DNA from 4 places in the Pseudoalteromonas sp. SR45-4 genome. Region 3 is predicted to be linked to each of the others. Evidence: predicted binding sites of a transcription regulator. Region 3 holds the regulator's gene; each other region holds the start of a gene.
The links. The regulator sigma-54, encoded in region 3, starts transcription at its own class of promoters, with help from an activator protein. The targets are predictions, from matches to a motif close to GTTGGCACGNNNNTNGNNT.
Positions count from the first base shown of each region.

Region 1: H5058_RS05075 (DUF2726 domain-containing protein) is a predicted target of sigma-54. The motif match lies at 2,602-2,620, and genes of this name have one in related genera.
Region 2: H5058_RS10235 (diacylglycerol kinase family protein) is a predicted target of sigma-54. The motif match lies at 2,893-2,911, and genes of this name have one in related genera.
Region 4: flgJ (flagellar assembly peptidoglycan hydrolase FlgJ) is a predicted target of sigma-54. The motif match lies at 2,364-2,382, and genes of this name have one in related genera.

Region 1 is NZ_JACJDO010000007.1:43,176-49,307, reverse strand. Features, by position in the region: gene arcB (aerobic respiration two-component sensor histidine kinase ArcB) at 1-1,410, opposite strand, end outside; gene folE2 (GTP cyclohydrolase FolE2) at 1,624-2,544, shown strand; gene H5058_RS05075 (DUF2726 domain-containing protein) at 2,660-3,256, shown strand; gene mtnN (5'-methylthioadenosine/S-adenosylhomocysteine nucleosidase) at 3,364-4,071, shown strand; gene H5058_RS05065 (cobalamin biosynthesis protein) at 4,072-5,016, shown strand; gene tyrS (tyrosine--tRNA ligase) at 5,112-6,132, opposite strand, start outside.
Region 2 is NZ_JACJDO010000020.1:45,456-51,587, reverse strand. Features, by position in the region: gene H5058_RS10255 (efflux RND transporter permease subunit) at 1-44, shown strand, start outside; gene H5058_RS10250 (efflux transporter outer membrane subunit) at 44-1,456, shown strand; gene H5058_RS10245 (TetR/AcrR family transcriptional regulator) at 1,608-2,243, shown strand; partial or broken gene H5058_RS10240 (HupE/UreJ family protein) at 2,314-2,667, opposite strand; gene H5058_RS10235 (diacylglycerol kinase family protein) at 2,977-4,605, shown strand; gene H5058_RS10230 (VF530 family DNA-binding protein) at 4,648-4,956, opposite strand; gene H5058_RS10225 (YnjH family protein) at 5,011-5,313, opposite strand; gene H5058_RS10220 (TIGR02647 family protein) at 5,520-5,753, shown strand; gene maiA (maleylacetoacetate isomerase) at 5,789-6,132, opposite strand, start outside.
Region 3 is NZ_JACJDO010000001.1:93,818-99,949, forward strand. Features, by position in the region: gene H5058_RS00445 (KpsF/GutQ family sugar-phosphate isomerase) at 1-535, shown strand, start outside; gene kdsC (3-deoxy-manno-octulosonate-8-phosphatase KdsC) at 536-1,087, shown strand; gene lptC (LPS export ABC transporter periplasmic protein LptC) at 1,084-1,641, shown strand; gene lptA (lipopolysaccharide transport periplasmic protein LptA) at 1,631-2,176, shown strand; gene lptB (LPS export ABC transporter ATP-binding protein) at 2,173-2,898, shown strand; gene H5058_RS00470 (RNA polymerase factor sigma-54) at 2,968-4,461, shown strand; gene hpf (ribosome hibernation promoting factor) at 4,488-4,775, shown strand; gene ptsN (PTS IIA-like nitrogen regulatory protein PtsN) at 4,780-5,232, shown strand; gene rapZ (RNase adapter RapZ) at 5,254-6,099, shown strand.
Region 4 is NZ_JACJDO010000003.1:49,224-55,355, reverse strand. Features, by position in the region: gene H5058_RS02360 (FlgK family flagellar hook-associated protein) at 1-1,329, opposite strand, end outside; gene flgJ (flagellar assembly peptidoglycan hydrolase FlgJ) at 1,331-2,326, opposite strand; gene H5058_RS02350 (flagellar basal body P-ring protein FlgI) at 2,454-3,548, opposite strand; gene flgH (flagellar basal body L-ring protein FlgH) at 3,561-4,244, opposite strand; gene flgG (flagellar basal-body rod protein FlgG) at 4,261-5,049, opposite strand; gene H5058_RS02335 (flagellar basal body rod protein FlgF) at 5,071-5,814, opposite strand; gene flgE (flagellar hook protein FlgE) at 6,101-6,132, opposite strand, start outside.

The DNA.
Region 1 (6,132 bases), on a different contig from region 3:
TGCTAAGCCAATGCCAGAACCAATAGCATTGGTGCCTTTAAGATCTGGCGCTTTATAATACATATCAAAAATACGAGAGAGCTGTTCGGCTGGTATGCCTTCTCCGGTGTCTGATATTTTCATGGTAAGCCAAGGGCCATCATCTCGATTTTCACGAATACAGGTAAGGGTTACACTGCCCTTATGAGTAAATTTAACCGCATTATTTATTAAGTTCCAAACAACTTGGCGAAGTCGGGTTGGATCTAGTTGCGCATAAATATCTAGCATGCCTAAGCGTTTAATATCAAAAGAAAGATCTTTTTGTTCAGCAATTAGGCCTGCAAAGTTAACCACATCGTTAATAAAGTCAGATACGTTTATAGCATTAGTTGCAATATCTAACTGCTCTCTGTCTATTTTGTCTAAATCTATAATGTCGTTAAATATATTACCTAGTGTTTCGGCACTCGAAAACACCGTATTACACCAACTACGCTGCTGTTTATTAAGCTCTGTATCAAGCAACATACGTGTTAAACCAACAATGCCATTAAGTGGTGTACGCAACTCATGGCTCAAAGTGGCAATAAACTTACCTTTATCTTTGTAGGCTGTTTCAAGTGCTTCTGCAGCCTCTTTACGACTCGTAATATCACGGCCAAATGCAAGTAAACCTATGTACTCACCTTTATCGTTAATAAATGGCAATTTACGTAATTCAAACCAACGCGTTTCGCCGCCCACATCGTATTGAACATCTATAGTTAATGCTTGATGAGTTTGCTCTACCTGTTTATCGGTTTTTAAAACTTCAGATAAAAATTGATTAGGAAATATTTGTTCAGCACTCTTACCGATAAATTCGTCACTGGTTTTACCCATTACTTCTTCAAACATTTTATTACAGCCAGCAAACACACCGTTGTTGTCGCGGTAATAAAATAAATCGGGGGAGGAGTCTACTATTGAGCGCTGTAGCATACTTTGCTGGGCAAGCTCTTGTTGTGTTTTTTTACGCTCAGCAATTTCTTTTCTTAGCTCTTCTATTGCCCGGTGCTTGGCATGGAACGCCATTTTACGCTCATCAATTTCTACATTTAAGCGATTTATATTATCTTTTAATGTTTGATTGAGTAGCTTTTCTTGTTTTGTCGCACTGTCTAAATATGCATAGGAGGCATCTAGTTGCCTGATTGAATTTATTAGCACGCTTATAACCAGAGGCGATACCACAGAGGTAAAAAATACCACTGCCAATATATCAACAAGATTAACTTCTCCAACGGCAACATAATAAAACATACTTGATAAAACAAGCGAAACTGCCAATAACAAAGCATAGCAAATGGCTGCAGTTTTAAACTCACCAAACCGAGTTATTAAACTAGAAAGAACTCGAGCCCAAGGGCTCAAAGAAGAATCGGTCATATATCAGTGTTTCTCTTAGCTTAATTACAAAAAGGTTTAAATTGCATGTTATGGTTAATTTTAGCATTTTCTATCAGCTATTTTCATGTTGTGCGATAAAAACTCTAATATTTATTGTTTGAATCATTAGCTGGCTACAACTCATCATTCCAGCAATAAATTATTTAGTGTAAAATGCGGCGCTTTATTATTGCTAATAACGAGTAACACACCATGCAAACTAATATGCCCGATATAGCTAACACGGCTCCCGCCTTACAAACTGGTACATTAGACTGGGTGGGAATGGGTGAAATTGAACTGCCATTTATTTTTGAGTCGCATGGCATAACGCCAGTTACTGTTAATGCTAAAGCCCGTGCTTTTGTAAACTTACACAAAGAAGATGCAAAAGGCATTCATATGTCGCGCTTATTTTTAGCGCTCGACACGCTCTCTACTGAGCAGCAAGTTAATCCTCAAACATTGGCTCAAGCGCTCGATTTTTTTATTAGTAGCCACGAAGGCTTAAGTGATAAAGCACTTATAGAATTTAAGTTTGAATTACCACTGCGCCGTAAATCGTTATTAAGCGGCAAGGCTGGCTGGAAAAGCTACCCCGTTATATTAACCAGCACAATTGAACAAGGTGTTATTAATTACGAGCTAAGTGTTGATGTAACCTATTCATCAACTTGCCCATGTTCAGCGGCACTTGCGCGTCAGCTGATACAAAATGCATTTGCCGAAAAATTCAGTCAAGAAACCCTCTGTCAAAAAGAAGCACTAGAATGGCTAGGTACTACGCAAGGTATTGTAGCCACCCCACACTCGCAGCGCTCAATTGCTAATGTAAAAGTAAAGCTCGACAGTAATATTACTCAATTTGACGTAGTTAATTTAATTAACACGATTGAAGATGAATTAAAAACGCCAGTACAAGCGGCAGTGAAACGTGAAGATGAACAAGAGTTTGCCCGCCTAAATGGTCAAAATTTAATGTTTTGTGAAGATGCTGCTCGTAAAATTAAAGCGCTACTAGAAACACAGCAATACAGTGATTACTGGTTACAAATAAATCATTACGAATCGCTGCATGCGCACGACGCACTCGCTATTGCAGTTAAAGGCGTTGCTGGCGGTTATAGAGCTTAAGTTCTTATTTTGCAGTGTTCAATATCCATACGGGAACATACTACTTAACTAACTAATTTAGGCACGTTAATTGCTTTACTTAAGCAGTGTCAATTTGTTGTTATGGAGTTACCGTATGGAATTCGCTTTATTATCAATTTTAGTATTAGTTGTTGGGGCCTCTGTTGTTGCGTCAAAGTTTAACGATGATGGCGGAAACCCTTATCCTTTTACCCGCAAGCAAAATGTATTTACTCAAGTAGAAAGTGCTTTTTTAAATTTATTAGAACGCGCAGTGGGCGATCAGTATAAAATTGTTAGTCGTGTAAAACTAATCGACGTGATTGATTGCAAACAAGGTTTATCGGCAAAGTCTAAGCGTGCAGCAATGGCTAAAGCTAAAAATAAACAGCTTGATTTTGTGCTAGTCGATAAAGAAAAAATGACCATAGTGGCAGCCGTAGACTTAGTAAACAATGCCAATAAAGATGGCCATAAAGCACAACGCGACTGGTTTGTTAATGGCGCATTAGAGGCCGCTGGCATCCCGCATATTCGTATGAAAGTAAAATCAGGCTATCGCCCAAGTGAAGTACGCGACGCTATTATGTTTAAACTCGGCAAACCTGCGGCTACGCAAACAGCTCGCCCTATTCGTACCCGAGTTCAAAAACCAGCGGTGCTATCACCCTCTCAAGCTAAAGCGCACTCTACAGCACTAGCCGAAATTTAACGTAAATAACATAATAAAAAGCGAGCAAAGTAAAACTGCTCGCTTTTTTGTTTTTTAGCGCTAACTTCACGTATAATCAGCGCATTCAAACTCAGGAACTTAACACTATGAATGTTGGTATTATTGGCGCAATGGAGCCAGAAGTTAAAATTTTGCGCGAAGCAATGCAAAATCCACAAACTTTAACTAAAGCTGGTTTTACTTTTTATACCGGTGAATTAGCAGGTAACACAGTAACATTGGTTCAATCTGGTATTGGTAAAGTAGCATCAACTATTGCAACTACATTACTTATTGACAACTTCGCCCCTGATTGCGTAATTAACACCGGCTCTGCCGGCGGCTTTGATCCGTCATTAAATGTGGGCGATGTAGTTATTTCGTCAGAAGTTCGTCATCATGATGTTGATGTAACTGCCTTTGGTTACGAAATAGGTCAAGTACCACAAATGCCAGCAGGTTTTGCAGCACACCCTAAATTAGTGGCTGCCGCAGAGCAAACTATTGCGCAAATTAGTGACGTAAAAACCTTAGTTGGTTTAATTTGTACCGGCGACATATTTATGTGTGACCCAATACGTATTGAAAAAGCCCGTAGCGACTTTCCTACAATGCTTGCAGTAGAAATGGAAGGGGCATCAATTGCGCAAACCTGTCATACACTTAATACACCGTTTGTGGTTATTCGCTCGATGTCAGATATTGCCGGCAAAGAGTCGCCGCAGTCGTTTGAAGAATACCTAGAAACAGCATCAATCAATTCATCTAAAATGGTAGTGGCGTTACTTGAAAAGCTAACGGCAGTTTCACTGTAAATGCTCAGCAATATGGTTCAAAATCACTTGGACTTTATTGTATTTATAATGGCGCTCCTTGCTGAGCGCTTTTTACCACTTGTTAGTTGGTATCATCCTAACACCGCTTTAACGGCTATTTTTAGCGCTATTGGTAAGCGTATTTATAAAGCAGCAGAACCCAATAGCTATCAATATTTAGCCGCAGCCCTTGCCAGTACACTTATTTTAAGTGTGGTACTTATTATTATTGTATTACTACTGGAATTTGCATTTTACCCTGAATTACTCGCCGGGCTTATTTTATATTTATGCCTTGAGAGTAAAGCTATTGATAAAAAAGCACTACGTATTGCTAAGCTTACCAAACAAAATCAAAAATCTGCCGCCCGTGAGCTATTAAAGCCATTAGTAGCCCGAGATGTTACTAAACTCTCTGGTGCAGGCATAATTAAAGCCTTAATAGAGAGCCTAATATTACGTACTGCAAGATATTACTTTGTGGTGATATTTGTTTTTTTAGTACTTGGCCCTATTGCAGCGCTTGCCTATCGATTACTTACTTTAATTGAGCAGGCATGGCGCAGTAACATTAAACCCAACAGCCCTTTTTTAAAGCCGCTTAAAATTACCTTGTTTATTATTGAATTTATTCCTATGCGCTTATTGGCACTGACTATTGCAGCCAGTAAAGCGAGCAAGCTAAGCATGCATTATATAAAGCATTATGGCAGGCACTTTTATCAAACTAATACCGGGTGGCTTTTAAGCACTTGCTCTGCATCATTAGGCGTACAACTAGGCGGGCCTGCAGTGTATTTTGGCGAACGTTTTAACAAAATGCGTATTGGTACCGAACGCCTCCCTATTGCTGAGGACGTGCCGATTACTATTAATAGACTAAATCAAGCGCGGGTATTTTGGTTACTGGTCGTTGTTTGCATAGAAATACTTAAAAACATTTAGCTAAGGGCGAGTTACACACCTATTATTAAAAATACAAAAAATATAAGCACAAAAAAACCAGCCGTGGCTGGTTTTTAGCGTTTTACCGTTTAGCTTTACGCTACAGTAATATTTGCAAACTTACGCTTACCTACTTGGTAAATAGCCGTACTGCCTTTTGCTATTTCAAGTTTAGTGTCTGTAATTTTATCTTCGCCGTTGAGCTTAACTGCACCTTGCTTAATCATGCGCATTGCTTCTGATGTACTAGCAACTAAGTTAGCTTCTTTAAGCAAGTTAGCAATTAAAATGCTGTCTTGCTCAATGGTTACTGTTAGTTCAGGTATTTCATCCGGCAGAGCTTTTTTCTGAAAGCGCTGAATAAAGTCATCATGAGCTGCTTGTGCATCGGCTTCACTATGAAAGCGCGCAATAAGCTCTTTTGCTAACTCAATTTTAATATCACGAGGATTTGTACCTTGCTCTACACGCTCTTTTTGCGCGTTAATACCAGCAATCGACAGCCCGCTTAATAAGTCGTAGTAACGCCACATTAGCACATCACTAATCGACATTATTTTACCAAACATATCGTTAGGCGCATCGGTAATACCTATATAGTTACCCAACGATTTAGACATTTTTTGCACCCCATCGGTGCCCTCTAATAACGGCGTCATTATTACTGTTTGTGGTTTTTGGCCTTCGTCTTTTTGTAGCTCACGACCCATTAGCAGGTTAAAGCGCTGATCAGTACCACCGAGCTCTACATCAGCCTCAAGTGCAACCGAATCCCAACCTTGCACTAACGGATATAAAAACTCATGAATAGCAATAGACTGGCCACTAGCGTAACGCTTTTTAAAATCATCACGCTCTAACATACGCGCAACGGTTTGGCGTGCTGCAAGTTTGATCATTCCAGCTGCGCCTAAATTTTCCATCCAGGTAGAATTAAATGCGACCGTGGTTTTTGCAGGATCAAGAATTTTAAATACTTGCTCTTTATAAGTCTCAGCATTAGCAAGCACGTCTTCGCGAGTAAGCGGCTTACGCGTTACGTTTTTACCTGTTGGGTCGCCAATCATACCGGTAAAGTCACCAATTAAAAATACAACCTCATGACCTAAGTCCTGA
Region 2 (6,132 bases), on a different contig from region 3:
CATTCTCAAGTAAATCGGCAGTAGCAACGAAGGAGAGCGAATAATGAACTTAAAAACATTAGGTTTAAACGCACTTACTTTAGCTGTATTAACGGGGTGCCAACTTGCCCCAGAGCAACAAGAAATAGCTTTACCTGTGCCTGATGCGTATGCATCGGGTGCAGAGCAAGCGCAAGCTATGCAGCTAAATTGGCAACAGTTTTTTAACGATGAAAAACTGCAAGCGTTAATTGCACAGAGCCTTGAGCATAATAAAGACTTACAAATTGCTGCATTAAATGTGCAGCGCGTGCGTGGCTTATATCAAATAGAAGACTCGGCATTATTTCCATCGCTTGATATAAATGGCTCTGGATCGCGTCAGCGCTTGCCGGGTGATTTATCGAGTACTGGTGAGCCGCGTATTAATTCGCAGTACAGTGCTACCGTAGGTATTACCTCGTATGAGCTTGATATATGGGGCAAGGTGCGCAATCAGTCAGCGCAAGCACTGCAAACCTTATACTCTACGCAGCTGAGCCAATACAGTATGCAAGTGTCGCTTATTGCTGAGCTTGCTAATGCCTGGCTTAACTATGCAACCGACCAGCAGCTATTAGCACTGGCCGAGGAAACCCTAACGTCGCAACAGTCGTCGCTATCACTTACTCAACAAAGTTTTGATTTAGGTGCTGCATCAGCAATTACCCTAGAGCAACTTAAAAGTACGGTTGCTACAGCTAAAGTTGATATAGCAAAGTATAAGCGTTTATTAAAACGCGATAAAAATGCGCTTGATTTACTAGTAGGTAATAGCGTTGCCAGTGATTTACTGCCAAATGCGTCACTTAATCATTTACTCGACTTACCAGAAGTACCAGTTGGTTTACCGTCTGATTTACTCACGCAACGCCCTGATATTAAAGCGGTTGAGCATCAGTTGTTAGCGGCTAATGCAAATATTGGTATTGCGCGTGCTGCGTTTTACCCAAGTATTAGTTTAACCGCTAATGCGGGTACTGCATCAAGCGACTTAAGTGGTTTATTTGATGGTGGCTCGGGTACGTGGAGTTTTGTACCTACTATTAATTTGCCTATTTTTAATATGGGCCGTAACCAAGCTAATTTAGATGTTGCTAAAGCGGCGCAACAAATAGCGCTTACCACCTATCAGCAAAAAATTCAGCAAGCGTTTCGTGAAGTTGCTGACGTACTTGCAGATAGAGAAGGTTATAACGCCCAGCTAAGCGCACTTGAGCAGTTAGTGCAAAGCCGTCAAGCAACCTTTGATATTTCGCAAGCGCGTTACGACAAAGGTGCCGACAGTTACTTGCAAGTTCTTGATTCGCAAAGAACTTGGTACAGTGCCCAACAGCAGTTAATTACGGGTAAGCAGGCATTACTTGCCAGTAAAATTAACTTATACAAAGCAGTTGGCGGCGGCTGGCAAATTACCTCACCAGCGGTGCAAGATTAAGTAGTCTATATGGTCTATAGCTTTTGCTATAGGCCATCACTAGAATGTTAAATTTATAATACTTCTAATTTAACAGCGCTTTATTTGCTGTAACTAAATATTTAGATGCAATTGGTTTTTATGATAGACAGGTTAAATAGTGGAGTTGTAAGTGACCCATAAAAGTAAAAGACATGCAGATCCTGCATTAGTCGAAGCACGGCGCACACAAGTACTAGATGCTGCAGCAGACTGCTTTCGTCGCAAAGGCTATCATGGGGCAGGCATGGCTGAAATTGCAAGAACTGCGGGTATGAGTGCCGGCCATATCTATAACTACTTTGAAAGTAAAGAAGCAATAATAGAGAGTATTATTGAGCAAGATATGCAAGAAATGTTTTCTATATTTCAAGAATTTGAAGAGCAGCCTGGCGATATCCTCACAATACTTTTAGGCAGTTTGCACAAAGGAGTGCAAAGGCATATGGATACCGGGGCGTGTGTAATCGATTTAGACATGATGGCAGAAGCGGCCAGAAACAATAAAGTGGCTACGTTACTACACGAGGCTGATACCCAAGCGCGCGATAGAATGAGACAGTTATTAATTAGCGATAGAAGCTTGTTAAAATCACACTCAGAGCAAGAACTCGATAGCCGTATTAATGTTATTTTTTCGATGATGGCGGGCTTATTTCTTCGAAAAATGCTCTACCCAGAACTCACCGAAGAAACAGTATTAATAGCACTTCGCCCAGCGATGAAAACGCTACTCATGCCTTTTGAAGTGCATGACGAAGTACTGTAAAAAGTACTGTAAAAAGTACTGTAAAAAGCACTATAAAAAGTGCTCAAATTGGTATTAGGGCGGTTACAGGTTAAAACCGCTCGATTGACCATTGTAATGCAATCAGTGCTATAGCAAATGAACCCACCGGCATTAACCATTTCTTATACCACTGATAGCCTCTTATGCTGATTAACACCGGCAATGCTATGAGTAAAATACTGAGCTGACCAATTTCTACCCCTAAGTTAAATGCTACAATACTCAATAGCTGATAATCGCTCGACAGCCCCAACTCACCCAATACACTGGCAAACCCCATGCCGTGCAATAAACCAAATGCAAATGTTACCCAGCCTAAGCGCAATATCAGTGGCCACACATTATTAAGTGCAGCAAAAAGTACTGACAGGGCAATACCTAGCTCTACCCAGCGGCTATTAGGGTATGTGTTTGATAGGGTGCGTTATGGCAAGTTTTTATAAATGCTTCTACAATCCAGCCCAATACAAGTAAACAAAGTGTATTGCTGTTACTTTATACCAGTGTGAACAATTAGCCTACTATAGTGTAAAAACAGCAACGTTTTATAAGTGGACTAAAAAAGGCTTAATAAATAAAAATTAAAATGTTAATTATCAATAATATAACTAACGAGGAGTAAGTAAATGCTGGCGTGAAATTTGCTTTTACAATATTAAGGCATGATTAATAAATATAACAACAACGAGCATATATTATAAAAGGAGAACATATGTGGGCTGCAATTAGTTACTTACTATTGGCATTTATACTCATATTTATTGGCTGGGAAGTTAACTCAATTTACTTTTCGATTGTATTTTATTGGAGTGCATTGTCAGTACTTTTAGTGGGGGGCGCTTATATATTCGATATAGCAAAAGTGTTTAGAAAACGAGAAAACGGCGTTATCCCTTTTTATATTCGCTGGGCGTTTATTCCTTTTTTATTTGGCGCACAATTATACAATGCGTGGGCTCGTAAGCACGATAAAGTGCCGCCTATTCAAAAGATTAATGAACATTTGTTTTTGGCATGTCGATTATTTCCCTCTGACATAGATACACTAAAAGAAAACGGTATTACCGCAATACTCGATGTAACGTGCGAGTTTGACGGTTTAGAGTGGAGCTCTACGCAAGAAAACATTAATTATTTAAACATTCCGGTACTCGATCATAGCGTTCCTACGCATTCGCAGTTAAACCAAGCAATTAATTGGATCCATCATCATGTACAAAAAGATCGCCGTGTGGTGGTGCATTGTGCTTTAGGGCGCGGGCGCTCTGTGTTTGTAATGGCGGCCTACTTGCTTAGCCAAAATAAAGATGCCGATGTGCATCAAATACTGGCACAAATAAAAGAAACTCGCGAGACAGCTAATCTTAATAAACGCCAATTACATCACTTAGCTAAGCGCCATAAAAAAGGTGAGTTAGTAATTAAAAACAAAGCATTTTTGATTGCAAATCCAGTGTCGGGCACAAAAATGTGGCAAGACAAACAACACCTAATTATTGCTAGTTTATCGGCTTATTACGACTTAACCGTATTAACAACCTCAAAAGAAGTTAACGGCGTAGCGCTTGCTAAACAGGCAATAAAAGAGCAGCCAGATATTATTATTGCTTGTGGTGGTGACGGCACAGTGACAGAAGTGGCCAGTGTATTAGTGCACACTAAATGCAGGTTGGGTATTATTCCGCTAGGCACGGCTAACGCATTAGCGCATGTGTTAATGGGCATAAAATCAAAATTTATCCCTGTTGAACAAGCCTGTGATTTAATTATTGATGGGCAAACAAGTTTAATCGACACAGCTTATTGTAACGACGAGCTAATGTTACTACTGGCAGGAATTGGCTTTGAACACTCCATGATTGAAAAAGCCGACCGTGAAGCTAAAAACAAATCTGGGCAACTGGCCTATTTAAATGGTTTTTTACAAGCTTTTGGTGAACAAAAAGCACAAGTATTAACAATAAAGCTTGATGATAACGAACCAACGCAAGTAAGTACCAATAGTTTTATTGTTGCTAATGCCGCACCCTTTACTACTTTGCTAGCTCAAGGTGGCGGGCAGCCTGATCATAGTGACGGGCTTCTTGATGTGAATTGGTTAATACCCAATAAAGAAAATGGCACTACAGTACTGAGTATTGCCGAGCTGATGTTTAGCAGCATTACACAAACACATTTAGCTATTAATTCGCATCATACAAATGCTAAAAGAGTGGAAGTAAGTGCAGAGCAAGAGATTAAATACGTAGTAGATGGAGAGGTGAAAACTTCTAACAAATTAGTTATTACAATCTCACCTGGATCATTAAACGTTATTTGCAAAGAACAGCTAGATAAATAATACACGGCTATAAAACGGCGTTATTACACGCCGTTTTATTATTTATTTTTTCATCGAAGGCCAAACAAAGCCCGATGTATCAGGTGCTCTATCGGAAGTGGGCCTTGGTGCACTTTTGGGTCTACGAATTGGCTTGTTATTTATGGTATGAATATAAAGCGCTTCTACTTTATCTCGTGCCCATGGGGTTTTACGCAAAAATTTTAAGCTCGATTTAATGCTTGGTGCATCAGTAAAGCATTTAATTTTAACCTGTTCACCCAAAGTTCTCCAGCCAAGTCGTTGCTCTAACTCAACAAGTATTTGTTCTAACGTTACCCCATGTAAAGGGTTTTTAGGTTGATTATCCATAGCTACACTACTTATTTAAACTGCGCATAGTGTAACTTAATTCACTCGTAGAGGCTAATTCACTGTAATTGTAGTGGGCTTAGTAGGGTAAATTGCATTGCCTTGTTTATCGAGTTTAAGCCAAATTAGTTGACTGTTGTTATGTTGTACAAATTTAGCCCCGCAAATAAGCGTAAATGAGTGTATTTGTATTAACGCTCCTTCGCTGTAGCGTTTATTGTCGTACCAACAACTTGTGTCGGTATTTACAAACTGATTAGCATCGATAACAGAGTGGGTTTTAATTGTATTAGCATGGCTGAGTAGCGAATAGCTTAAGCAGCTAATATAAAAACATAAGATTAATAAATGGCGCATTTTAGTCTCAAATTGTCGAGGGTTTAAAAATAATACACTAAGCTAAAAAACATGCTAGGGTAAGGTATACACAAACACCATAAAAATGCGTAATTGGGTATTTTATAGCACCTTAACATTAGACAGCTGCTTATAAAAAAGGCGCTTTCTTGATTTGGGTATATTTATATTTAGTAAAACACAGAACAATAAATAGGTGAAAATATATGCAATTTAACCAAACAATGATCGATGAATTTACACTATTAGCTAAATTTCCGCGTGAAAGTAAAATGCAGGGAATTAAACTTCATTCAGACGCAGAGCCTAGCTTGTTAAGCGCCGCACAACGTTTATTTGATAAAGGAATTATAGATAGCCCAGATGGCGGTTATTTAACTGATCTGGGCTTAGAATTAATTGACCATGTAACTGTGGTGCACAGTGCCTTACAAGGCTAATTTTCTGGGTTAATTACCTAGGCTAATTATTTAGACTAGGTTGCATCAGGTTGATTTTGTGGTGCGGCATCAATAAATGCATCGAGCTTATTACAACGCTCATAAATGGCTGCTATTTTAGGATATGCGGCCATATTTACATTAAAACGAATAGCATTAAATACCTGCGGTACTAAGCACACATCGGCAAGGCTTGGTTGCTCACCCACACAAAAAGCGTTATTACGATCAAGTAGATGCTCTACTTTTTCAAACCCTACTTCTACCCAGTGGCGATACCAAGTGTTTTTAGCCTCATCGTCTACCCCTAGTTCGTTACTTAAATACTTGAGTACGCGTAAATTATCTAACGGATGAATGTCGCAGGCTATGGCGTAAC
Region 3 (6,132 bases):
AGCCTGCTCATTAGGCTTAGCACCAACAGCCAGTACCACGGCAACACTCGCTATGGGCGATGCAATGGCGGTAGCACTGTTAGAAGCACGCGGATTTACTGCCGATGACTTTGCACTATCGCATCCCGGTGGCAGTTTAGGGAAGCGATTACTGCTCACCTTAAAAGATGTTATGCACAGCGGTGTAAATACGCCTATTATAACTACTTCGCAAACTATTAAAGATGCGCTGATTGAAATGACAGCTAAAGGCTTAGGTATGACCGCCATAGTTGACGATAATCAGCAACTCGCTGGGTTATTTACCGATGGTGATTTACGCCGTATTTTAGAGCAACGCGTTGATATTCATACCACGTCAATAGATGCAGTAATGACTAAATCGTGTACCACGGCAACCCAAGATATGCTTGCTGCGCAAGCGCTTAATATCATGGAACATAAACGCATTAATGGCTTAATTATTATTAATGAGCATAATCAGCCTATTGGGGCACTCAATATGCAAGACCTACTTAAAGCAGGAGTATTATAAATGCAATTTGAAGAACTCTATCAAGCGCTAAGTGATGACGCTAAAGCGCGCGCAAAAAAAGTAAAACTACTTATATGCGACATTGATGGTGTATTTTCTGATGGCCGAATTTATCTTGGCAACCAAGGTGAAGAGCTAAAAGCATTTAATACAAAAGATGGCTTTGGTATTAAAGCACTTATTAACAGCGGCTTTGAAGTAGCGGTTATTACCGGCAGGCACTCGCAAATAGTACAACAACGTATGACCAGCTTAACCGTGCAGCATATTTATCAAGGTCAAGAAAACAAGCTTATTGCCTACCAAGAACTTAAAAACAAGCTTAATTTGAGCGATGAGCAAATTGCTTATATTGGTGATGATGGCCCTGATATGCCTGTTATGGAGTTAGTTGGCTTTGCAGTCGCAGTAAACGACGCGCACCCACTAATTAAACGCTTAGCACATTACACTACGCGAATGCCGGGTGGTTTTGGTGCAGTAAGAGAGCTAACCGACTTACTTATGCTTGAAAACAATAAACCATTAACTAGCCAAGGCACCAGTTCATGAATATAGCGCGCATAGTCTTAAGCGTTTTATTCATCACCTGTATGGTTTGGCTTTGGTACCCTTATTTTACTCAGGTAAATACGGTTGCTAAAGCCGACTCAGAAGTAATAGCTAAACCCGATTACACCGCCATTGAGCTAAAACAAACAGCTTTTGACGAAAACGGTGAAATTAGCCATAAAGTAACTGCGGTTAAAACGGAGCTTTACGAGCAGCTAGGATTTACCTTATTCGAAAAACCTACTTTCATATTGTACGACGACAGACAAAAAACGTGGCGTATCAATGCTGATGAAGCAACACTTTACGATGAAAGACAATTAATTTTAGAGGGTAATGTAACTGCCCAAAACTTAATTGATGGCGCAATGATAGACAAAATTACCGCCGACAATATTCAAGTAGATATAATGCTACTCACTATGCGCAGCGAACAGCCCGTTATTATAACTGGACCGAATTTAAAGATCACCGGTAAAGGCCTTGAAGCCAATTTAACAACCGAGGTGATAAAACTAATTAACCATACGCGAACACTATATTATGACCAATAACCTTGCAAAAATACTTATTATTCCATCGCTTATACTTGTATTTAATAGTAATGCGGCAGAGCAAAGTACTTCCCCATTAGCTAATCAAATTTCTATTAGTGCTGACCGACAAGAAGGTCAACTAAAAGAAAACGTTGGTATTTTTGAAAAAAATGTCGAGATAATTCACGGCAATCGTCGTATCACCGCCGATCGTTTAGAAGTACATAAGCGCGACGAACTTGGCGATAATAAACAACTATTAATTGCCACGGGCAGTCCTGCATATTTTGAAGAAAAGCAAGCAGATGGTACTGTCATGAGCGCCAGCGCTAACGAAGTACGTTACGATGTAGCGAAACGTTTTTTAACCCTGGTAGGAGATGCAAACATTTCTCAAGCTGGGCAAAAAATTACGGCTAAAAGCATCACCTACGATATAGAGCAACAGCTTATAAGTGCTGAAAAAGATGAAAACTCAACTGATCGGGTACACACTATTTTAGTGCCTATAGACGTAAAAAAAGAACAAAAACTCAATAAAGGTCAGCCATGAGTACATTAAAAGCAGAGCTATTAGCAAAAAGCTATAAAGGCCGTGAAGTTGTTAAAAATGTAGGACTTGAAGTAAAAGCTGGCAGCATTGTTGGTTTACTTGGCCCAAATGGCGCAGGTAAAACCACTACCTTTTACATGATTGTAGGCTTAGTTCCTAGCGACAAAGGTAAAATATTAATTGATGATAACGATATTACCTTACTTCCTATGCACAGCCGTGCTCGTTTAGGTATTGGTTATTTACCACAAGAATCTTCTATTTTTAGAAAGCTCACTGTGTATCAAAATTTAATGGCTATTTTAGAAACGCGTAAGCAACTAAATAAACAAGCCAGGGAAGAAACCCTAAATAGTTTATTGGACGAATTTAGCCTGCAACATATTCGCGACAGCTTAGGTATGGCGCTATCTGGTGGTGAACGTCGCCGCGTAGAAATAGCACGTGCTTTAGCTGCAGATCCTAAATTTATATTGCTTGATGAGCCCTTTGCTGGCGTGGATCCTATTTCAGTACTCGATATTAAAAAAATTATAGAACACCTTAAAAATCGTGGTATTGGCGTACTAATTACCGACCACAATGTAAGGGAAACCCTTGATGTTTGTGAAAAAGCCTACATTGTTTCTCATGGGGAGCTAATTGCATCTGGTACTCCTGAATTTGTATTAAACGATAAAACAGTACGTGATGTTTATTTAGGCGAGCAGTTCAAACTGTAATATTTATGTTATTACTATAAGCATCTGCTAAGATTAATCATATCAATTTATAAGGATTGTTAGAGATAAATGAGGCAATCATTACAGCTGCGCATGGGCCAGCAACTTACAATGACTCCGCAACTGCAACAGGCTATTCGCTTATTGCAGCTTAGTACCTTGGATCTCCAGCAAGAAATACAAGAAGCACTTGATAGCAACCCATTACTTGAAGTTGATGAACAAGATTACACGGAAGAATCAGCAGGTAAAAACGAGCAAAAAGCAGATGACATTACTGTTAGCGCCTCTGCTGACGACACCCCAAGCGAGTATGAGCAAGATAGCGGCGAAGCACTAAATAAAGACACCATAAGCGACGACATGGCCATGGATGTATCATGGGATGAATATATGAGCGCAGCGCCTGCCTCTTCATCAGGGCCAATGCCTGAAGATGAATCTATTTATCAAGGTGCATCAACCGAAACCCTGCATGAATACTTAATGTGGCAATTACAGCTCACCCCTTTTAGCCCTACCGACGAAGCTATTGCCATAGCTATCGTTGAAGCCGTAGATGACTCTGGTATTTTAACCCTCAGTTGCGAAGACCTTTTAGCAAGCTTTAACCAAGAAACTGACGACGAACACGAAGTAGAACTAGATGAAATAGAAGCAGTGCTAAAGCGCATTCAATTATTTGATCCTGTTGGTATTGCAGCTCGCAGCTTGCAAGAATGCTTATGCATTCAATTAAATCAATTTGATAAAGACACCCCTTATATTAACGAAACAAAAATGGTGTTAACTGATCATATCGATTTACTCGCTGCTCGCGACTATCGTACGTTAATGAAAAAAACTAAGCTCAAAGAAGAAGAGCTTAAAGAAATAATGACACTTATTCATACGCTTAATCCTAAGCCTGCGGATACTATTGTCAGAGAAGAGTCTGAATACGTTATACCTGACGTGTCTGTTAAAAAAATAAAAGGCCGCTGGGTGGTAGAGCTAAACCCAGATAGCATGCCAAAAATACGTGTTAACAGCCAATATGCGGCTATGTCTCGTACAGTAAAATCCAGCGGTGACAGCCAATTTATTCGCTCGCACTTACAAGAAGCTAAATGGTTTATTAAAAGCCTAGAAAGTAGAAACGAAACCCTCCTGAAAGTAACTAATTGTATTGTTAAGCAGCAACAAGCGTTTTTTGAACATGGCCCAGAAGCCATGAAACCTATGGTTTTAAACGATGTTGCCGAAATAGTTGAAATGCACGAGTCGACTATTTCACGGGTCACTACGCAAAAATATATGCACACTCCACGTGGCATTTTTGAGCTTAAGTACTTTTTTTCAAGCCATGTAAGCACCGAAAATGGTGGCGAATGTTCATCAACTGCCATACGTGCCTTGATTAAAAAGTTGATAGCTGCAGAAAACTTAGCCAAACCATTGAGTGATAGCAAGATTGCAGATATATTGGCTGAGCAAGGAATTAAAGTAGCTAGACGGACAATTGCAAAATATCGCGAATCTCTGGCTATTCCCCCGTCGAATCAACGTAAAAGCTTGATTTAAGACGTACAACAAAGAGGAAAATGCTGATGCAACTAAACTTAACTGGTCGTCATGTAGACATTACAGACTCATTAAGAGACTATGTAAATAATAAATTTGCAAAGCTGCAAAGACACTCAGATCACATAACTAATGTGCATGTTATTCTCGATGTAGAAAAATTAAGTCAAAAAGCTGAAGCAACAATTTTTGTAAGTGGCGCTGAGCTATTTGCATCGACCGAACACCAAGATATGTACGCTGCCATTGACTCGTTGATTGACAAACTCGATCGTCAAGTAATTAAACACAAAGAGAAGTTTGCTCGACACTAACACTATGAAATTAAGCTCACTTATATGCCAGGACTGCAGCAAAGCTGTGGTCCTTTTTAATAGTAAAAAAAGAATTTTAGAATTCATCAGTGAACTCGCGCATAAAAAAATGCCGTATTTACCTCAGCAAGATATTCTCACTGCTTTATTGGCAAGAGAAAAGTTAGGTAGTACCGGTATTGGCCGAGGAATAGCAATTCCACATGGCCGTATGAGCGGGGCACAAGAGCCTCTTGCCTTAATTTTAATAAGCGAAACCGCTATTAATTTTGATGCAATTGATAATCGTCCAGTTGATATTTTTGTTGCGCTTATAGTGCCCGATGGCGATAACCAGCAGCACTTGAAAACACTAGCCACAATAGCTGATAAACTAAACGATAAAGAGTTTTGTAAGCAATTGCGTGCGGCAAAGTCTGATGAAGCGTTATACCAAGTTATTTTGAATCAATCCTAGTTACTAATAAAGGGGTGGTAAATGGAATTAATTATTATAAGTGGCCGATCAGGTTCTGGTAAGTCAGTTGCTTTACGTGTTGTAGAAGATTTAGGTTACTATTGTGTAGATAATATTCCGGTAAATTTGCTGCCTTCATTAGTGCGCAGTGTCTCTGATAACTACGATAAAATAGCCGTTAGTATAGACGTGCGTAACCTGCCTAAAGACCAGCAGCAGTTTAACGATATTCTTGAGTACTTGCCCGACTTTGCTAAACCAACGTTATTTTATTTAGATAGCGACGATCAAACATTAATCCGCCGTTATTCAGAAACACGTCGTTTGCACCCGCTTTCGATTGATTCGCTACCGCTAGATTTAGCAATACAAAAAGAAAAAGAATTACTCGATGTACTCGTAACGCAGGCTGATCATGTCATTGATACAACCGATTTAAGTGTGCATCAACTTGCTGAATCTATGCGTGAAACCATACTCGGTAAAAAAGACAAACAGCTTATCATTACCTTTGAGTCGTTTGGCTTTAAGCATGGTATTCCCAAAGGTGCTGATTATGTTTTTGATGCGCGTTTTTTACCAAACCCACACTGGGAACCGGAGCTCAAGCCTTTAACTGGATTAGATCAACCTGTAAAAGATTATTTAGCTAGTCATAGTATTGTGCAAAAATTCACTTGGCAAATTCAAACCTTTGTACAAACGTGGTTACCACACCTAGAGCGTAATAATCGCAGTTATTTAACCATTGCTATTGGTTGTACTGGTGGTCAGCACCGCTCAGTTTATTTAGCGCAAACAATTGGTGAAAGCTTTGCTATGTCTCACCCTAATGTAAAAATTCGCCATCGCGAGCAAGAAAAATAATTCAATTTAAATAATCATCTGTTCAGCTTAAGT
Region 4 (6,132 bases), on a different contig from region 3:
TGAATTGAGCTTAATTTGAAATTTATCGCCTGGATTACCAGTACCATTAATTTCTAGTTTTAAGCCAAATGAATCTTCAACTGTAGGTGGTTTTGGCGGCGTTGCATTAGGATCACCGGGTGTAGCTGGTTGTATAGCATCTTCACCTATGATGTTATTTGCAGGAATAACGGCTATGGCCGCATGGCCTATCGGCTCGCCTTTATTATCGATTGGCTGAATACTCACTTCGTTTGGATTATCGGTATAAGTCACAATAAAGTCACTGGCCGGTAATTCTTTGCCTTTGTCAGGTTCAACCGTGGCACTCACACTCGCAGAGCCGGTGTTTGCTTGATACCCATAACCATTGACTGTTGGTATAGTAAATATATCGCCACCCAATTTACCGTTAGCATCCATTCCTAAGTGATTTTGCTGATTAAATGCATCAGCTAACGCTAAGCCCATTTGGCCTATTTGATTTTGCGCAGGTACTAAAATATCGTCTCTGAAGGCAAGTAAACCACCTATTTTGCCTTTTAATTTACTGGCATCAACTTCAAGCGGCACAGCTTTGCCGCCATTTACATCTAAGCGCAGCTCTTTAAAGTTTGGATCGGGGTCGCCGCGCATCGAAAATAAGTTAAACGAGCCATTTTGCATTACAACCGCTTCACCGCTGCCCATAAAAACAAGTTTTTCACCATTGGGGCCGTCAAGCGTTTCAATGTCGATTAACTCTGATAAATCGCGAATCGCTTTATCGCGCTCGTTATATGTGCCGCTTGCAGCAGATGCGTTGTTAGTACCATTAACACCTGCTATTTGTTGGTTTAACGATCCTATTTTTTGAATTAAGGTGTTGGCTTCATCGGAGAATATTTCGAGCTGCTCATTTACAACATTTTTTTGATCCAGCACTATTCCCGACAATCTATCCATTTGGCTTATTAAGCTGTCGGCGTTAGTCATTACTAACGAACGTGCAACCGTTGACGATGGCTGATTAAGCGCTTCTTGCACGTTATTAAATAGCGAATTAATACCGGTCGATAAGCTATTCGCTTCTTGCGAAAATAACGTATCGACCCGGTTTGCTTCACTTACAAACTGATCAAAAAACGTTTTATTTGAGGTGTCTCTGTTTAATTGTTTTTGTGCAAACTCATTAAGTAACCTGTAGGTATTACCTTTGCCAACTTGATTGTCGATCATGGTGCCATGCTCTGTACGCTCGCGCACATAGCCGACGGTATTTACATTGTTAATATTTTTACTGGTTGTTTGCAACAGATCAGTGTTTGCTCTTATTCCTGAATTAGCAATGTTTAATAAATTAAACGACATGTTACTTTACTCCTTGGCGGATCACGTTTGTTGCAATATTTTTTAGCTCGCTACTGTTAAGTACGCGCTTTATTTTATCCGCATAATTTGGGTCTGTTGCATAACCGGCTTGTTGTAATGAGTCTAAAAACGCTGCCGGTTTGCCGGTATTTTGTAATGCTTGTTGATAGCGTGGGTTTTGAGTTAAAAAATCAACAAAGTCGTTTACGCTGTCTTTTATTGAGTCGTAAGCTCTAAAACTGGCTTGTTTTTTAACTGCAGCACCTTGTTCAAACTCTAAGGTTACTTTGTTGGCTTTTTCGCCCTGCCAGCTTTTATCTGACTTAATATTAAATAAGTTATTTGAGCTGTTACCGTCGCTTTTATTAATAATATGCTTACCCCAACCAGTTTCAAGTGCTGCTTGAGCCACCATAACGGCTGGGTTTAAACCAATTTTTTTAGCCGCTGTTTTAGCATGCTCCCATACCGAACTTACAAACTCTTCGGCCGTTTCAAAGTTTGGCTTAGCTACTTCTGGCTTTTCGGTATTCATAGTGCTTTTATCTACAGGCTCGGTTACGGCTTTTTTACGCTGTTGCTGCGGCAACTCTATGCCAGCACGCTGATCGCTTAAAAGATCGTTACTGGTTCTGAGTACTGAAGCTGGGGTGTAATTTTTTGCCGTAGGAGAGAGTTGCTGCACTATTAAGTCGGCAAGCCCTAATGAACCATTAGACGAGAGCTCTGATGAGAGTTGCTGATCGTGCATTTCTTCAAAAAACTTTACGCTACTTGAATTTAATGGGCTTTCTTTGTCTTCGAAGGCTTCGCTGGCTTTGCGCATACTTTTAAGCAACATTTGCGTAAATATGGCTTCAAATTGTGCCGCTGCTTTTTTGAGAGCCGCTTTTGAGGCATCACTAGACGCGTCGCCACTGTTTAGGGCGTCTTTACGCAAAGCGTTTAAGTTACCTAAATCAAAAAAGTTTTGCTTATCGAGGTGATTTGTTTCCATCAGCTTTTTGACACAATAATGAATAATGTATAAAGCAATGCAAAAATTGAGCCAGATGAAAGGGTGTTAAGCAAGATGCCATCGGTTACCAGCTTTTAAAACTGACCACCGATAGCATTACGTTGTTTTAAATTACAACTAGCTGGCCGTTTATTGCGCCAGCTTCTTTTAGGGCTTCTAGTATTGCCATTAAATCGCCAGGTGCGGCGCCTACTTCGTTTATAGCGCGTACTAGGTCATCTAGGCTCACTCCGGGGTTAAATACAAATGCCCGTGAGTCGTCTTGTTTTATATCTATAATACTTTGCTGGGTAACAACGGTATCGCCATCGCTAAAAGCATTAGGCTGCGATACGTTTAGCTGCTCTGCAATCGTTACTGTTAAGCCACCATGAGTAATAGCAGCTGGTTGTAGTTTTACATTTTTACCAATAACAATAGTACCGGTACGCGAGTTAACGATAATTTTTGCCGCTGTATCTGCTGGGGTAAACTCTAGGTTTTCGAGCGTTGATAAATAAGACACGCGCTGCGAGGCGTCTCTTGGGGCAATCACTCTAATAGACGCTGCATCGAGTGCTTGGGCGCTATTTGGGCCTACTAAATCGTTTATGGTTTTCTCTAATCGCTTGGCGGTAGTAAAGTCTGGGCGATTTAAGTTAAAAGTAATATAGTCGTTTTGCATAAATGGGCTTTTAACTGCGCGTTCAACGGTTGCGCCATTTGGAATACGCCCCACTGTTGGCGTGTTTATAACGACTTTACTGCCATCAAGCCCTTCTGCGCCTAAACCACCTACAATTAAACTACCTTGACCAATAGCGTATACGTTGCCGTCGACCCCTTTTAAAAAGGTTTGTAGTAAAGTACCACCGCGTAAACTACCTGCACTACCAATAGATGATACGGTAATATCTATAGTTTGCCCGGGCTTTCTAAAAGGCGGTAGCTCAGCATGCACTGCAACCGCAGCCACGTTTTTAATTTTTGGTTTTAAGCTTGCCGGTAGCGTAATGCCAAAGCTGTTTAACATGCCTTTAAAGCTTTGCTCGGTAAATCGGCTTTGCTCGCCCGTACCAGGTAAGCCAACAACTAGGCCATAGCCTACTAATTGGTTTGAGCGTACGCCCTCAACCATAGACACATCTTTAATGCGCTCGGCCATGGCAGGAAGTTGCCAGCCAAGTAACACCATTAAACAAAAAACTTTAAATACATTCATGATGAATGTCCTCTAAAAAGGAAAAAGTGAGCTACTAAAAAAGCGTGTTAGCCAACCGGCACTTTGCGCTTCTTGAGTTTGCCCTTTGCCCGAATATTGAATTCGTGCATTAGCAATTCTATTTGACTGTACGGTATTGTCTGCAGTTACATCTTCTGGCCTTACTAATCCCTCTAAACGAATAAATTCTTCGCCCGAGTTTAACGTTAGCCATTTTTCGCCGCGAATAACTAAATTACCATTAGGTAAAACACGCATTACGTTTACCGATATATCACCGGCTAAACTATTTGACTGATTTGATTTTGAGTCGCCTTTAAATGACGCGTCGCTGCCAATACCAAATTGAATACTGTCGCCGCCAATATTTACCGGTAATCCGCCTAAACCAATAACGGGGTCAAGTTTTGCGTCTGACTGCTTATCGGTTTCTGTTTTTGCCGCTTTAGAGGCTTGCGTAGATTCTTGCAATTTAACTGTAATTATATCGCCGGTACGCAGTGCTTTTTTATCGGCGTATAAGTCGTTCGATAAATACGTATTAAACAGTGAGCCATTAGCAACTGCCGGTTCAACATTGGGTTCTGGGTACATGGGTGCGTAGTAAGGGTCGTCTTGTACTACGTCACTATTTTGTGTAGACACACAGCCACTTAACAATAAAGTACCCGCTGCAAATAATATAATATTGCGCATAATAACCTCTAAAATATTATAATTGCTGATTGATGTAGCTCATCATTTCATCAACTGCCGAAATTACTTTTGAGTTCATTTCGTAAACACGCTGGGTTTCTATTAGGTTTACCAACTCTTCGGTTACGTTTACGTTTGACGTTTCTAGTGAGCCTTGAATAATAGTGCCTAGCCCATCAACCCCTGGGTTACCCTGTACCGGCGCGCCACTTACCGCAGTTTCGGTGTAAAGGTTTTGCCCTATAGGCTCAAGGCCCGACGGATTAATAAAGTCACTAATGGTAATTTGTCCAATAACCACGTTGTCGGCCTGCCCTGCAACACGTACAGACACTTCACCGTCTTGCGATACAGTGATTGATTGCGCGTCGTCGGGTACGTTCATTTCAGGCTGAACTACATAACCGGCACCCGAGGTTACAACTCGCCCGTCGCCATCGGTGGTAAATTGCCCGTTGCGCGAATAAGCAATATTGCCATCTGGCTGCAGTACTTCAAAAAAGCCTGAACCAGAAATCATCCAATCTAGTGAGTTTTCAGTGGTTAGCATATTACCTTGCGAAAAGTTTTTTTGGTTAGCTACCACTTTGGCACCAGCACCTAGCATTAAACCTGATGGCATTTCGGTATCTTGCGATGAGCGACCGCCTGGCTGATTAATGTTTTGGTATAGTAAATCTTCAAAAACGGCGCGGCTTTTTTTATAACCAACTGTACTGGCGTTGGCTAAGTTATTTGAAATAACCGAAATGTCGGTTTGTTGGGCGTCAAGCCCTGTTTTACTGATCCACAATGCTGGATTCATAATCGTGTCCTCATTTTAAAGTTAAACTATGCGCAACAGCTGATCTTGCGATTGATCTATTTCTTCTGCTGTTTTCATTAGCTTTACTTGTAATTCAAATTGGCGTTGATGGCTGATCATATCGACCATTTCGTGTACCGGATTAACGTTCGACATTTCTAATGCGCCGCTTATCACTTGTACGTTAGCTGAAGTTTCAACCGTTTGATTTGGTTTTGGTCTAAATAAACCATCGTTACCTTTTTCAAGTGTTGAGTTATTTGCCTCAACCACTTTTAAACGATCAACCTCTTCTAAAAAGTTAGCCGGCGCGCCTTGTGGGCGTACTTGTATGGCACCGTCTTTACTAAATTCTATTTTTTCAATCGGGACTGGCAAAATAATAGGGCCGCCTTCGCCAATTACTTGACGACCACCGCTGGTGACTAACATGCCTTCGGCGGTAATGTTTAGCGTACCTACTTTTGTATAAGCTTCGTTGCCGGAGGCGTCTTGTACACTCAGCCAGGCGTTATCGCTCATGGCAATGTCGAGCTCGCGACCGGTTTGCTGTATGCCGCCCGATGTCATGTTTGAACCTGGGCGCTCTTCCATAGAAAACACCCGCGATGGCAAACCTTCACCAAACGCTTGCATAGATCGAGCTTGGGCAAAGTCAGCTTTAAAACCTGTGGTATTTGCGTTCGCCAAATTATTGGCTTTAAGGGCAAGCCCCATTAAGCTTTGCTTAGCGCCAGACGCGGCAATGTAGACCATTTTATCCATAACATCGACTCATTTAAAAATCTCTGTAAGAACAAATGCAATATATGCGCCATTGTTAAATACAGCAGTAAAACTGCACCGCCAAGCAATGTGGTATACCGCCGGTAGCTGCAGAAATTATAGGGATGAGGTTCTAGGGGCTAGGTTCTAGGTTGATACCTGACGCCTCAAACCTGCTCTTTAAATTTCTGCCTAAAACCTGATACCTAACGCCTCAAACCTGATCTTATAAACAAAAAAGGCTGCAATTAAGCAGCCTTGAATATTCAAATTAATAAATTGTGCTTTATCTAATTTGTAGAATACTTTGCTGAATCG